DNA from 4 places in the Paenibacillus sp. Marseille-P2973 genome. Region 1 is predicted to be linked to each of the others. Evidence: predicted binding sites of a transcription regulator. Region 1 holds the regulator's gene; each other region holds the start of a gene.
What was found. Region 1 encodes Rex, which represses fermentation and respiration genes when NADH is low (regulators of the CRP and FNR family bind a similar motif). Its sites were predicted from a motif close to TTGTGAAATATTTCACAA; they were not measured.

Region 1 (3,171 bases):
AAATCGTTCCAGTATATGATAGATCAGCTTGGATTAACCGAAGCCGCGGCGGAGGACAGACTGATTACTTCGATGCTGCCTTCCCCGTTCAATTACCGGGAACAGGCGCTGCTGGTCATTCCGCGGGACTTTCCAAGCGTAAAGGGAAGTGTAGGCGACGATCATTTCGTGGCTACTCTGGTTCAGTCCCTTGCCGACACAGCGGTGGTAACGAAGGGCCGTATGATGGTCCTGTTTACATCGTACCGGATGCTGAGGCAGGTATATGATCCTTTGAAGGAGCAGCTGGCCGGACAAGGAATTACCGTGATCGGGCAGGGAATGGATAGCGGAAGCCGGACCAAGCTGACCCGTCGCTTCCAGGGACAACATGCTTCGGTGCTGCTCGGAACGAGCAGCTTCTGGGAAGGCGTGGACATTCCGGGGGAAGCTTTGACGAGTCTCGCTATCGTCCGTCTGCCTTTTCAGCCGCCCAACCACCCGCTTGTGGAGGCAAAGAGCGAACGGCTGCAGCAGCAGAAGAAGAACCCGTTCATGAAGCTGTCCGTTCCGCAAGCCGTCATTCGGTTCAAGCAGGGCTTCGGACGTCTGGTCCGGTCTTCGCAGGACCGCGGGATCGTGGTTGTTTACGATACACGCATCTTGGAATCTTACTACGGGAAATACTTTTTATATTCTTTGCCCGGACCGAAAATGGAGCATATGCCGCTCGGGCAGATGGTTCCGCGAATTTCGGAATGGCTGAACGCAGAGGAACAATAAACGTTCTTCAAATCGCGCCTATTAGGGGGATAACCAAATGAAATCGGAAAAAATTTCTGACGCCGTAGTACGCAGATTGCCGGTGTATTTACGTTTTCTTAATGAACTGAGCCGCCGGGAGGTCCCGACGGTTTCTTCTCAGGAGCTTGGACAAAAGCTGGATCTCAATCCGGCGCAAATCCGTAAGGACCTAGCTTATTTCGGCGACTTTGGCCGGAAGGGGATCGGATATGACGTCTCCTATCTGATCGAGAAAATCCGCCAGATTCTGAACTTGGACCAGCAGATCAACGTGGCTTTGATCGGAGCCGGTAATCTCGGACAAGCATTGTCGAATTACAACGCTTATTTGAAGGACAATATGAAAATCGTCGCCGTATTCGACGCATCCCCTGGTAAAATCGGTACCCAGATCAACAATATCACGATTCAACCGATCGAAGATCTGGTGGATACGGTAAGAGGCAATCAGATCCGGATCGGAATTATTACGGTTCCCGCACCGGAAGCCCAGCGAGTAGCCGACCAGCTTGTGGCCGCTGGAATTGGGGCTATCTTGAATTTTGCGCCCACGATCCTTAAGGTGCCTTCTGAGGTGCGGGTGCATGCGGCCGATTTCACAACCGACTTGATGAGTCTTGCTTATTATTTGAACGGAGGAAAGGAACATTCGGAACATGAATCGGAAATGGTTGATTAAAGACGGAACCTTCGCCGTGCCGGACCGGGAGAAGCCGGTCATTCGCGGATATATGCTGGTAGAAGGCAGCACGATTACTTATATAGGCGAACAGCGCCCGGAAGAAGGCGTGGAGGGCGCCGAAACCTTCGACGGTAAAGGCCTGCTCTTCTTGCCGGGACTCGTCAATACCCATGGTCATGCCGCCATGTCTTTGCTTCGCGGTTATGGGGATGACATGGTGCTTCAAACCTGGCTGCAGGAAAAAATGTGGCCGATGGAAGCTAAATTTACCGGGGAGGATGTCTACCGCGGCACAGCATTGTCCGTTCTGGAAATGCTGAAAGGCGGAACAACGACCTTCCTGGATATGTACGATCACATGGACCAAGTGGCTTCCGTTGTCGAGCAATCGGGGATCCGGGCGGTACTGACGCGCGGAGTCATCGGGCTATGCCCGCCTGACGTTCAGCAGCATAAGCTGGATGAGGCGGTGGCTTTTGCCCGTAATTGGCATGGTAAAGCGGACGGGCGGATTACGACGATGATGTCGCCGCACTCGCCTTATACCTGTCCGCCGGATTATATCGAGAAGATCGTTCAGGCGGCACATGACCTGAATCTGCCGCTGCATACGCATATGTCGGAAACACGGGCCGAGGTCGAGCAGAACGTAGCGGATTACGGATTGCGTCCGGTTCAGCATTTGTTAAACCTGGGATTGTTCAGCCGTCCGGCACTTTTGGCACATGCTGTGCATTTGACGGATGAGGAGATCGAAATTTTGGCGGCGCACAATGTGGCCGTTTCCCATAACCCGGGCAGCAATCTCAAACTGGCAAGTGGAGTTGCCCGCGTACCGGACCTGCTTAAAGCGGGCGTAACCGTATCATTGGGCACAGACGGACCAGCAAGCAATAATAACCTAGATATGTTCGAGGAAATCCGCCTGGCAGCTCTTATTCACAAAGGAGTCTCGGGCGACCCGACCGCGGTTCCGGCCGCGGAAGCGCTCAGAATGGGTACGGAATACGGTGCGAAATCGCTCTTCCTTCAAGACACGGGCAGGCTGGCCGCGGGCATGAAGGCGGACTTCATCGCGCTGAATACAGAGCAAGCCCATTTCTTGCCACGGACGGATTATATTTCCCATGCCGTTTACTCGGCGGGTTCGAAGGATGTCGAGCATGTTTGGGTGAACGGTAAGCAGGTAGTTAAGCACGGAGCTTGTCTGACACTTGACGAGGAGAAGGTCCGGTTTGAAGCCCAGGCTGCCTTTGAGGGCCTGTTAGGCCGATAACATGCCGCAGGGTATGAAAGAGAAACCGGAATAAGCCGGCATCGGGGAAAGGAAGAGTAGGTTGAAGAACAGAACCAAATGGATCCTGCTCTCCATTGTGATTTTGGTGCTGGTGCTCATTGGCCTTCACCGCTTTTATCTGTATGTCCACGAGGATATATGGCAAGGAGAGAATGAAGCCGTTCAACGGGCCAGACAGGAAACCGGACTGACCGAAGCCGAAAAAGTGTGGAAATCGGTCTGGGACAAAGTATGCTGGGTAGTGGAAGGCAAGGATGCAGACGGACAAGAGATCATGGTCTGGCTGCCGGAGGGCGGGCAGGCTGAAGTAAAGCCGCTGTCCGAGGGCGTATCGGAAAGCCAAGTCCGTACAATCATACATGATCAATATCCCGGTATTGAAGTCGTGCGGCTTATGCCGGGTATCTAC
Region 2 (3,171 bases), on a different contig from region 1:
TCGGAATCCACGGCATGCTTCATATAGGCAACCGCATCTTCCGGCGTCCATTTGGACGGCAAACCGCTTTGTTCCGGCAATTGCAGGCGGGTCAGTCCGTCCGCATCTACCCAAAACATCGAGGCATCAGGATAATCCTGCTTTAAAGCCCGAAGTCTTTCGTTAATTTCCTCGGGGGTTTTGCCGCTTAGAGATGAGGCTGCATTATGCCAAGCATTCTCCAATTGTAGTCCCGATCCGTAGGAACGGACGACCTCCGTTTTGTCTGGAACAGACGCGGGAAAGAAAGCCCGGTTGACGCCCCATGACGCCAAAAAGCTCACCGGGATCAGAATGGGTATAAATACAAGCGCGAAGCCGATGATGCCCAAATAGCGGGACAACAGCGAGTTGCGGAACTTCTTGAAAGGCTGGCCGCTGTGTCTTCTCATGCCCGTACCCGGTAACCGATCCCGCGGATCGTCTCGATGACTTCGGGCGCGGCGGGGTCACGCTCCAGCTTTTCGCGCATATGGCGGATATGCACCATTAAGGTTTTATCCCCGTCCAGATAGGGCTCTCCCCAAACCGCCTCATAGATCTGTTCCTTCGTCATGATTTGACCCAAATGCCGCAGCAGGTATTGAAAAATATGAAATTGCTTTCCGGTCAGCGTAATTTCTTCCCCGGTCTCACGGTTTTTGATGATATTCTCCTTCTCGTAGACGAGCAGGTGGCGAAGCTCCAGAGGTTCGGCTGAAGGAGGGCCGCTGCGACGGAGGAGAACTTCCGCCCGGGCAGCTAATTCATCGGGATGAAACGGCTTGGTCAGGTAATCGTCGGCAAATTGCAATCCTTGCAGCTTGTCGTCGATAGAGGTTCGGGCGGACAGCATCAAGATCGGGAGTCCCGGATATTGCTTTTTGAGCCGCTGTCCGACGGTGAATCCGTCCAGTCCGGGCAGCATGACATCGAGAATGGCCAAGTTGCACGAGGCTGCCTCCTCGATCGCCCGCTCCCCGCTGGTGAGCCAGGTGACGCTATAGCCGCGCTCTTTTAAATCTCTGCTTACCCATTCCCCGATTTCGGGATCATCTTCAATATATAGAATGTTTTTGCCTGGTATCATAACTGGGATCCTTCCTTTCTGGCTTTTCGACTCTATTGTTGCAAATTGGTGAGGAAAAATAAACTGCCAAGAACAACATATTAAATTTGTGATTCTAATCACAAGTTCAAATTGCCCGCCATGTTACTTTTTTTATATGAGAATGGTTATCAATTGAATTTTACTTATTGGTGTGCAAATAGATTGAGATGGAAGAACGAAGGGAGATCCGTGCAATGAGCGAACTCATCAATAACCGGGAGCATGGGGTGCCGGAACAGACGCGCCGTCAGGCTCTGCTGAAGGAAATCATCAAGGAGCTGCATCAAGGGAAGAGCGTGGAGGAAGTCAAGGCGCGTTTTGAAGAAGCTGTAGGCGATGTAACGGTATCTGAGATTTCCGCTATGGAGCATGCGCTAATGGAAGAGGAAGGCATTCCGGTTGAGGAAGTGCAGCGGTTGTGTTCCGTGCATACGGCGATTTTCAAAGGATCGATTGAGGATATTCACCGTTCTTCCAAGCCGGAGGAGCAGCCCGGACATCCCGTGCATACCTTCAAATTGGAGAATCGCGAAATTGAGCGGTTGATTAATTTTAAGCTGGAGCTGCATCTGGATAGATTCCGGAAAGAAGACTCCGAGGACATCGTATTAAAGCTGCTGGAGGATTTGAACCTGCTGCTGGATCTTGACAAGCATTACAGCCGCAAGGAAAATCTGCTCTTCCCTTATTTGGAGAAGTACGGGATCTACGGGCCGACTAAAGTCATGTGGGGTGTTGATGACGGCATCCGTATGATGATCAAGGAGGTCAAGGGCAAGCTGGCCGCTTATGATGGGGACAAGGAGACGCTGTCCATTGATCTTGAGCGGATTATCCAGGAAGTGAATGCCATGATCTTTAAAGAGGAGAACATCCTGCTTCCGATGGCGCTTGAGAAATTAACGGAGGACGAGTGGGTGCGAATCGCCCGGGAATCCGACCAGATCGGCTTTTGCCTGACGGCTCCCGAGCAGGAATGGGTTCCTGAACGCGTACCGCTTCCCGACCTGGCGGCTGAGGAAGAGGAGGGGAAAGGCGAAACGCCACCGCAGGGCTTCGTGAAATTCCAAACCGGCATTTTGTCGGTGGAGCAGCTTGAAGCGGTCATGAATCACCTGCCCGTCGATTTGACCTTTATCGATGAGAATGATGTGGTCCGGTATTTCTCGCACGGCAAGGAGCGCATATTTGCGCGGACTAAGGCGGTAATCGGCCGTACGGTTCAGAACTGTCACCCGCCCCAAAGCGTACACGTCGTCGAGGAGCTGTTGGCTGATTTTAAATCGGGCAAAAAGGATGCCGAGGATTTCTGGATTCCGGTCAAGGATAAATTTGTGTACATCCGTTACTTCGCGGTCCGCAGTGAGGACGGGCGTTATCTCGGAACTCTGGAATTCACGCAAAATATCGCACCGATCCGCGCCTTGGAAGGGCAAAAGCGGATATTGTCTTAACATAATGGATAGCCCCGATTTCCTTGGGTAGGAGTCGGGGTTGTTTTTATATCGGCATGGGCGTGCTGCTCTCGCATATCGTTTGCATTCCACAGTAAGGACAGGCCGCCTATACCCTTGCCGGAAGGACCTGGCCGGACACTGAACTTATGGGGCTGTGATCGTTGTCATATTGCCCGGAAGCCTTGTCTTTACTGGATTCTCGGTCTCCCTGCGTCTCTTGACCGAACGGGAGGGTTCGCTTATAGTTGGTACGTAGGAATATTCTTTTTTAAGGTTGTCCAAAAAGTCATCTTTCCACGACGAAGTAGATCAGGATGAGGATTCGACGTCGAATCCTGAATTCAGCCGGGCCTTCCGTTGCTCACGTACCTAATGAGCAAATGCTTACGAAGTCGTTTTCTACGAAAACGTTTAGCTCCGCTACTCAGTCCCTAACTTCATCCAACCTAAAGCGTTTTGTAAAAACGCACTTCGGAAGGATAAGCTTCGGTCCTGAAAACCTGACTTTTTGAACTCGAACTTTTATTATTTACTATTTAAGAGAAAAAGGTGGCTTGTACAATGTCTGAAAAAATCTACATTGGT
Region 3 (3,171 bases), on a different contig from region 1:
AAGCCACGCAGTTGCGTGTTGCTTGCGCCGACCGTAGCTACGGCATCTTTGCGGCCAAGGCTGGCCAAGGTTCCCGAGTTGACCGGGCTGAAGGTTTCCAAATGCTTGCCGGTTAAGGCTGCATACAGGTTGTAGCCGATCAGCTCGCCCATTTGCCAAGCGATTTGCGCGGTTGGAGGGTAAGGACGTCCGTCCGCTCCGAAGTATACCGCACTGTCACCGGCAACGAAAACATCGCTATGCGAAGTGGATTGAAGGAAATCGTTCACAGTCGCGCGGCCGCGGTTAACTTCGAGACCCGACTCGCCGACAAGCGGATGGCCTTGTACGCCACCGGTCCATACAAACGTATTGGCGACAATCTTTTGTCCATCTTTCAAATCGATCGCATTGCCTTCCACATTCGTAACAGGCAAACCGGTCAGGAATTTAACGCCGCGTTTCTCCAGGCTGGCCGTTGCGCGTTCAATCAGCACGTCCGGCAGAACCGGCAGAATCTTAGGTCCGGCTTCTACAAGCATAAGCTGAATCTCGGATTGATTCACGCCGTACTTCTTGCTCATTTCCGGAAGCTTGTCGGCGATTTCCCCGACCAGCTCAACCCCGGTCAACCCTCCGCCGCCGATAAGGATAGTAGCGTCCGCAGGGTTTTTCGATTTAGCGTACTCAGCGATCCGGTCTTCAATATGACGGTGAATGCGGTTGGCATCCTCTGCCGATTTGAGGACCATGCTGTACTGCTCAAGTCCCGGAATCCCGAAATATGCGGTGATGCTGCCAAGACCGACAACGAGAGCGTCATACGAAAGAAGCGTACCGTCGGACAGCTTCACTTCTTTGCTGTCTACCGAGAATCTCTCTACTTTTGCGATGCGAAGATCGATGTCTTTTCCTTTGAACAGCTTCTCCAGCGGCAAAGCTACCGCCCGCTCAGCGATGCTGCCTGCAGCAAGACGATGCAGTTCAGTAATAATCTGGTGTGTTGGATACTGGTTGACTACGGTAACCCGTGCTTCTTCCTTGGTCATATATTTACGCACGTTCAAAGCGCTCAGTACACCGCCGTAACCGGCACCCAGGATAACAATATGTTTAGACATAGTAATTCTCCGTCCTCCGTTCTGAAAAAATGAATTAGTATTTATTTTTGTTTACTTTTCTCACCGGCAACCTGAAGATAAGCATTTACGAAACGGAACAGTTTCTGCGCTTCAGGATCTTTAAGCATTTTGAGCAGACCGAAAAGACCGATAACTTCCTGGCTCTCATCGGCGCGGTCTTTGGCTTCAATTACAGTAGCCGCAAGATTTTTAACTTTGTCTTTAACCGGTCCGGCGATTTCCGTAATCGCCCCGATTGTATCGCTCTTTAAAGTTTCGTCCGTTGCTACCGTTTTGGCGAAATCATACGATTTAGTCATCAAATTAACCAGCTCGGTTAGTTTAGGCAGCTGCTGAACCAGGACCGTCAAGGATTCCTGGACTTCGGGCTTGAGCAGTTGATCAACGATATCGCGTCCGGCATTATCGGTGGACGAAACATTCGTTTCTACTGCAGAATTTGTTTCAGTGGTCGGTTCTGACATTCCAATTCTCCTTTACAATAAGCCTTAATGCTTGAATTTTGGGTTGATCAGGGACCCAATTCCCGTCACAACTTAACTAAGTAAGTTAGTGAAAAATTGAACAATTAAGAAGTAAACAACCCGTCATCCATTGTAACATATTTTCTACAAAAATAGCCATTAAGTATTAACTTAATGACTAAAATAAGTGAATTTCATCATAGTTTGTCCTATTTAACTCAACCTATTCTGTGCTTACAGTCGATAAAGGGCTTGCTTTACCTGGGATTTTACATAATCACTGCTGCGCGCTTTTCACTCTGGAAATCCTAATTCCGGTATTATTTCCTGCAAAAAGTCATAAAATAATTTCTCCGTCGGCGGCAGTTCCCGGTTTGCCGGAACGATCACGCCCACATCCCTGGTTACTCGCGGCTCCGTTATTGGCAGAATTACGATCGAGGACGCAATATGCTCGCTCAACGCGATTTCAGGCAATACGGTAAGGCCAAGTCCCGCGGATACCAGTCCCTTGATAGCATCCAGATCATCGCCTTCAAATGTTACCTTCGGCTGAAAGCCAATATTCGCGCACGCCTCCACCACGATTTCCCTCAGTACAAATCCCTCAGGGAACAGAACGAACAAATCGTCCTTTAATTCATTCAGCTTAACCGAGGCTTGACCGGCTAAATGATGACCTGCCGGAAGCAAAGCGACAAACTTCTCTTGAAAGAGTACGGTGCTTTTGATTTGCGGTTCATTATGCGGGACAGGCCCCATGATCGCCAAGTTCATGTCGCCCTTTGCCACCCACTCGACCAATTCCTTATAAGACCCGTGCTGCAATTGAAAATGAACAAACGGGTGCCGCTCCCGAAAAGCGGAAACGATCTTCGGAATCATCTGCGCCGCCAGGCTGCTCGGGAATCCGATCCGAACAATCCCGCGCTCCGGGTCCAGATACTCGCTGATCTCCTGTTGGGCGTTATCTATTACCTTCATCAAATGTTCCATATGCTCCAGAAACAATCGACCGATCGGTGTCAGCTTTACTTTTCGGCCTTCATGGATGAACAAGTCCACCCCGAGCTCCGATTCCAGTTTAAAAATTTGCCGGCTTACCGCCGACTGCGATACATGCAGCGCATAAGACGCTTCGGTTACGTGCTCCAGCTTCGCAACCTCGATGAAATATTGGATTTGCCTGAGTTCCACTTCGCCGCCTCCGCTCCCGCGGATATCCCGCTGATATCCCGCCAGATTCAATATTCCAAAAACACTTCCATACCATGTAATATCGATTGATTATCCCTCATTATATAGGGTATCCCTCCGGAACGGAAGCCTTGCACCTCTTCTAGCTGTTTCTGCTGTAGTAAAGAGAAGGCTGGTTATGCACAAATTGGCTTGACCGGCTTGACTGGCTTGACCTCCGGAGCCTGGGACCGAGGTTAGGGGTCGGCGGAAGTGCATTAAGCAAACAAGGTTAGATCCGGGAAGGGAAACCATTCCTTGATCTAACCTTGTTGTTATATACATGGGTTGCCTAAAACAAAATAGAGGGAAATTCTGCAGCTAATTGCGACGAATTCGGGGAATCCCAT
Region 4 (3,171 bases), on a different contig from region 1:
GCCCCCCATCATATAGTGTGCAGCCGGGGCGACCGGAATCCAATCGGAAGTCATATCGAGTCCGTAGCTGATGCAGGTTTCATAAATCGTCGGGAAACGCTGCTTAATCGTATCCGAATCTTCATGGGTTATATCAAGGTACACAACGCTCGACTTGGTCGCTTCCATCTCGCTGACGATAGCGCGAGCCACGATATCCCGGGGAGCTAATTCTAGCAGTTCATGGTACCTCTCCATGAACCGTTCTCCGTGAATATTGCGCAAGATGGCACCTTCCCCGCGCACCGCCTCCGAGATCAGAAAACGCGGAGCGCCCGGATAACAGAGCGAAGTGGGGTGAAACTGTATGAATTCGATATCCCTGATCAGGGCGCCGGCCCGGTAAGCTATAGCCACCCCGTCACCCGTGGCCACCTCCGGATTCGTGGTGTAACGGTACAATTGACCGCTTCCCCCGCTGCACAGTATCGTTGCATTTCCCCGCAGGAACACACGCTGACCGTCCGGGCGCTGAACTAAAGCCCCCAGACATTCATTATCCTCCGTAATCAGGTCAATTACAAAATGATCGTTCCAAATATCGATATTAGCATGCCCCGCAACCTGTTCCGACAACGCACGAACAATTTCATAGCCGGTTGCATCGCCGTTCGCATGCAGAATTCTCCGGTGGCTGTGCGCTCCCTCTTTCGTCAACGCCAACTCGCCGTTCTCCAAATCAAATGCCGTTCCCAGCGTAATAAGCTCTTCAACCCCGCGGGGTCCCTCATTCACCAAGATATTTACGGAATCCGAAGAGCAAAGTCCTGCCCCGGCCATCAGCGTATCCTCCCGGTGAGAAGCGGGAGAATCCTCATCGGAAATGACCGCAGCGATCCCGCCCTGAGCATATCTGGTGTTGCTCTCCATCAACGATTTCTTCGTAATTACGGTAACGCGGCGGTCTTCGCTTGCTTTGATGGCCGTGAACAGGCCCGCAATCCCCGATCCGATGACAATGACGTCCGTATCGATCACCGGTATTTCATTCAAATCGAAGTCAATCAAATATTGTGGAATCAAAGGTATCGCCTGCCCTTGAACAGAGAGTAGCGCATGCTACTTAACTTGTAGCATGCGCTCTAGTGAGGTTCTGGCCTTATCGGCAATGGCAGGCGGCACATAAATTTGCGGCTGCATCGTTTCCAGACATTTGACCAGTTTCTTTAGATTATTGACTTTCATGTTGGGACATACCAGAAATTTCGTAGCGAAATGGAATTCCTTGTCGGGGCTGTCTTTCCGCAGCTGGTAACCCGTTCCGTCTTCCGTACCGATAATAAATTGGCGGTTGGACGAATTTTTGCAGTAATCCAGAATTGCGGTCGTGCTGCCTACAAAATCACCCATGGCTACCACCTCAGGCCGGCATTCCGGGTGGACGACAAACTCGGCGTTCGGATACTTCGCCTTCATTTCGACCACGTCTTTCACAGTCAACATATCATGCGTATTGCAATACCCTTCCCAAATAATGAGCTTTTTGTCCGTATGCTGCTGAACGTAATGGCCCAGATTTTTATCGGGAACCCAGATGATCTCTTCGGCATCTACCGAATTAATAACCTTCACTGCATTGGAAGAGGTACAGCATATATCCGTCTCCGCTTTGATTTCGGCCGATGAGTTAATATAAGTGACCACCTTGGCGTTAGGGTGCTGTGCCTTCAGCTTGCGCAAACCGTCCACATTAACCATGTCGGCCATCGGGCAGCCTGCCCGTTCGTCCGGAATTAAGACCGTCTTGTTCGGAGCCAAAATTTTCGCGCTCTCGCCCATAAAGTGAACCCCGCAGAACACGATGGTCTCAGCATCGGTTGAGGCTGCCTTTTGGGCAAGCAGAAAGGAGTCGCCGCGAAAATCGGCCACCTCTTGGATTTCATCGCGCTGATAATAGTGCGCTAAAATAATGGCATTGCGTTCCTTTTTAAGCTGAACCAACCTCTCCCGAAGTTCACGGTTCATTTCCGCCTTCCGCTCCAGTGCTAGAGCTTCCACCTGACTTCCTCCCCTAGAATGCGCCCGCGGTTCAAGCCGCGATCCTCTCTCTTGTCCGCATCTCCTTTATGATTGTGCAAAAATACGCATACTTCCCGTCAACGTAACCAATTTCACACGGTGTGTTTAACAACTAATTTACACAAGGGAATTAGGGCTGTCAATCAATCTGTACCGGATAGATCAAATTTTAGGCAAAATCATGTGCACCTGCGTATTGGCCAATCCCTCCCGAGAAAATACGATCCGGGATTGAGCCATTGAATCGGACAATAAAAAAAGGGAGACTCAATGAGTCTCCCTTTCGTGTTTGGTTGTATACGGCTACGCCTTATACCGTTGGCGTATTTCCGCCTCCTTGGCCGTTGCCGTCTTTATTGTCTTGGTCCGGCGTTTGCGGAGCATCACTTACCGTACCTTCGGGTGCATCCACCGTAGGGTCGTTAGAGATGTCGTTCGTGGAACTTCCAGGAATCTCGTTCGGGATATCCCCGGTAGGACCTGCAGGTGCCGGATCCTCGGTTTTACTCTGGATACGGACGCGTACGTCCCCGATGTTATCCACGATCGGCTCGCCCGGTTCGGAAGAACCGTTGCCGCTGTCATTGCCGGCTTCGCCGGTTTCAGGCAGCTTGCCGTTTTCGATCAATTCCTTGATCTGCTCCAGTTCCAGCGTTTCGACTTCGAGCAAAGTTTCCGCGATGAGGCGAACCTCGGCGGCATGCTCGGTCAACAGCTGTTTACAACGCTCATACGATTCAGTAATGAAACGCTGCATTTCCTGGTCGATCTCGTAAGCGATCTGATCGCTGTAGTTCTGTTCGTGTCCGATATCGCGGCCCAGGAACACTTGGCCTTGCGATGTGCCGAACTGCATCGGTCCAAGCTTCTCGCTCATACCGTATTCGACGATCATGCTGCGCACAATGCTTGTCGCTTGCTGGAAGTCGCTATACGCCCCGGTGCCGATTTCGCCGATGAACAGCTCCTCCGCCACGCGGCCGCCCAGCAGGCCGGTTACCTTATCAAGCAGCTCTTGCTTCGTAACGAGCATCCGGTCTTCCTTCGGCAGCATGATTACGTATCCGCCGGCACGGCCGCGAGGAATGATCGTAACCTTGTGCACCATATCCG

Region 2: a site for Rex is predicted at 1,195-1,212, ahead of KB559_RS21970 (DUF438 domain-containing protein). Genes of this name have one in related genera too.
Region 3: a site for Rex is predicted at 1,672-1,689, ahead of KB559_RS15120 (DUF1641 domain-containing protein). Genes of this name have one in related genera too.
Region 4: a site for Rex is predicted at 2,110-2,127, ahead of nadA (quinolinate synthase NadA). Genes of this name have one in related genera too.

Annotation. Positions count from the first base shown of each region.
Region 1 covers NZ_JAGQEH010000002.1:578,366-581,536, reverse strand. The annotation lists gene dinG (ATP-dependent DNA helicase DinG) at 1-762, shown strand, start outside; gene KB559_RS06230 (redox-sensing transcriptional repressor Rex) at 800-1,462, shown strand; gene KB559_RS06225 (amidohydrolase) at 1,440-2,741, shown strand; gene KB559_RS06220 (cell wall elongation regulator TseB-like domain-containing protein) at 2,803-3,171, shown strand, end outside.
Region 2 covers NZ_JAGQEH010000017.1:28,797-31,967, forward strand. The annotation lists gene KB559_RS21960 (sensor histidine kinase) at 1-431, opposite strand, end outside; gene KB559_RS21965 (response regulator transcription factor) at 428-1,108, opposite strand; gene KB559_RS21970 (DUF438 domain-containing protein) at 1,324-2,583, shown strand; gene KB559_RS21975 (ROK family glucokinase) at 3,148-3,171, shown strand, end outside.
Region 3 covers NZ_JAGQEH010000006.1:279,062-282,232, forward strand. The annotation lists gene KB559_RS15115 (NAD(P)/FAD-dependent oxidoreductase) at 1-1,100, opposite strand, end outside; gene KB559_RS15120 (DUF1641 domain-containing protein) at 1,142-1,585, opposite strand; gene gltC (glutamate biosynthesis transcriptional regulator GltC) at 1,880-2,782, opposite strand.
Region 4 covers NZ_JAGQEH010000019.1:52,483-55,653, reverse strand. The annotation lists gene nadB (L-aspartate oxidase) at 1-1,062, opposite strand, end outside; gene nadA (quinolinate synthase NadA) at 1,099-2,037, opposite strand; gene ftsH (ATP-dependent zinc metalloprotease FtsH) at 2,369-3,171, opposite strand, start outside.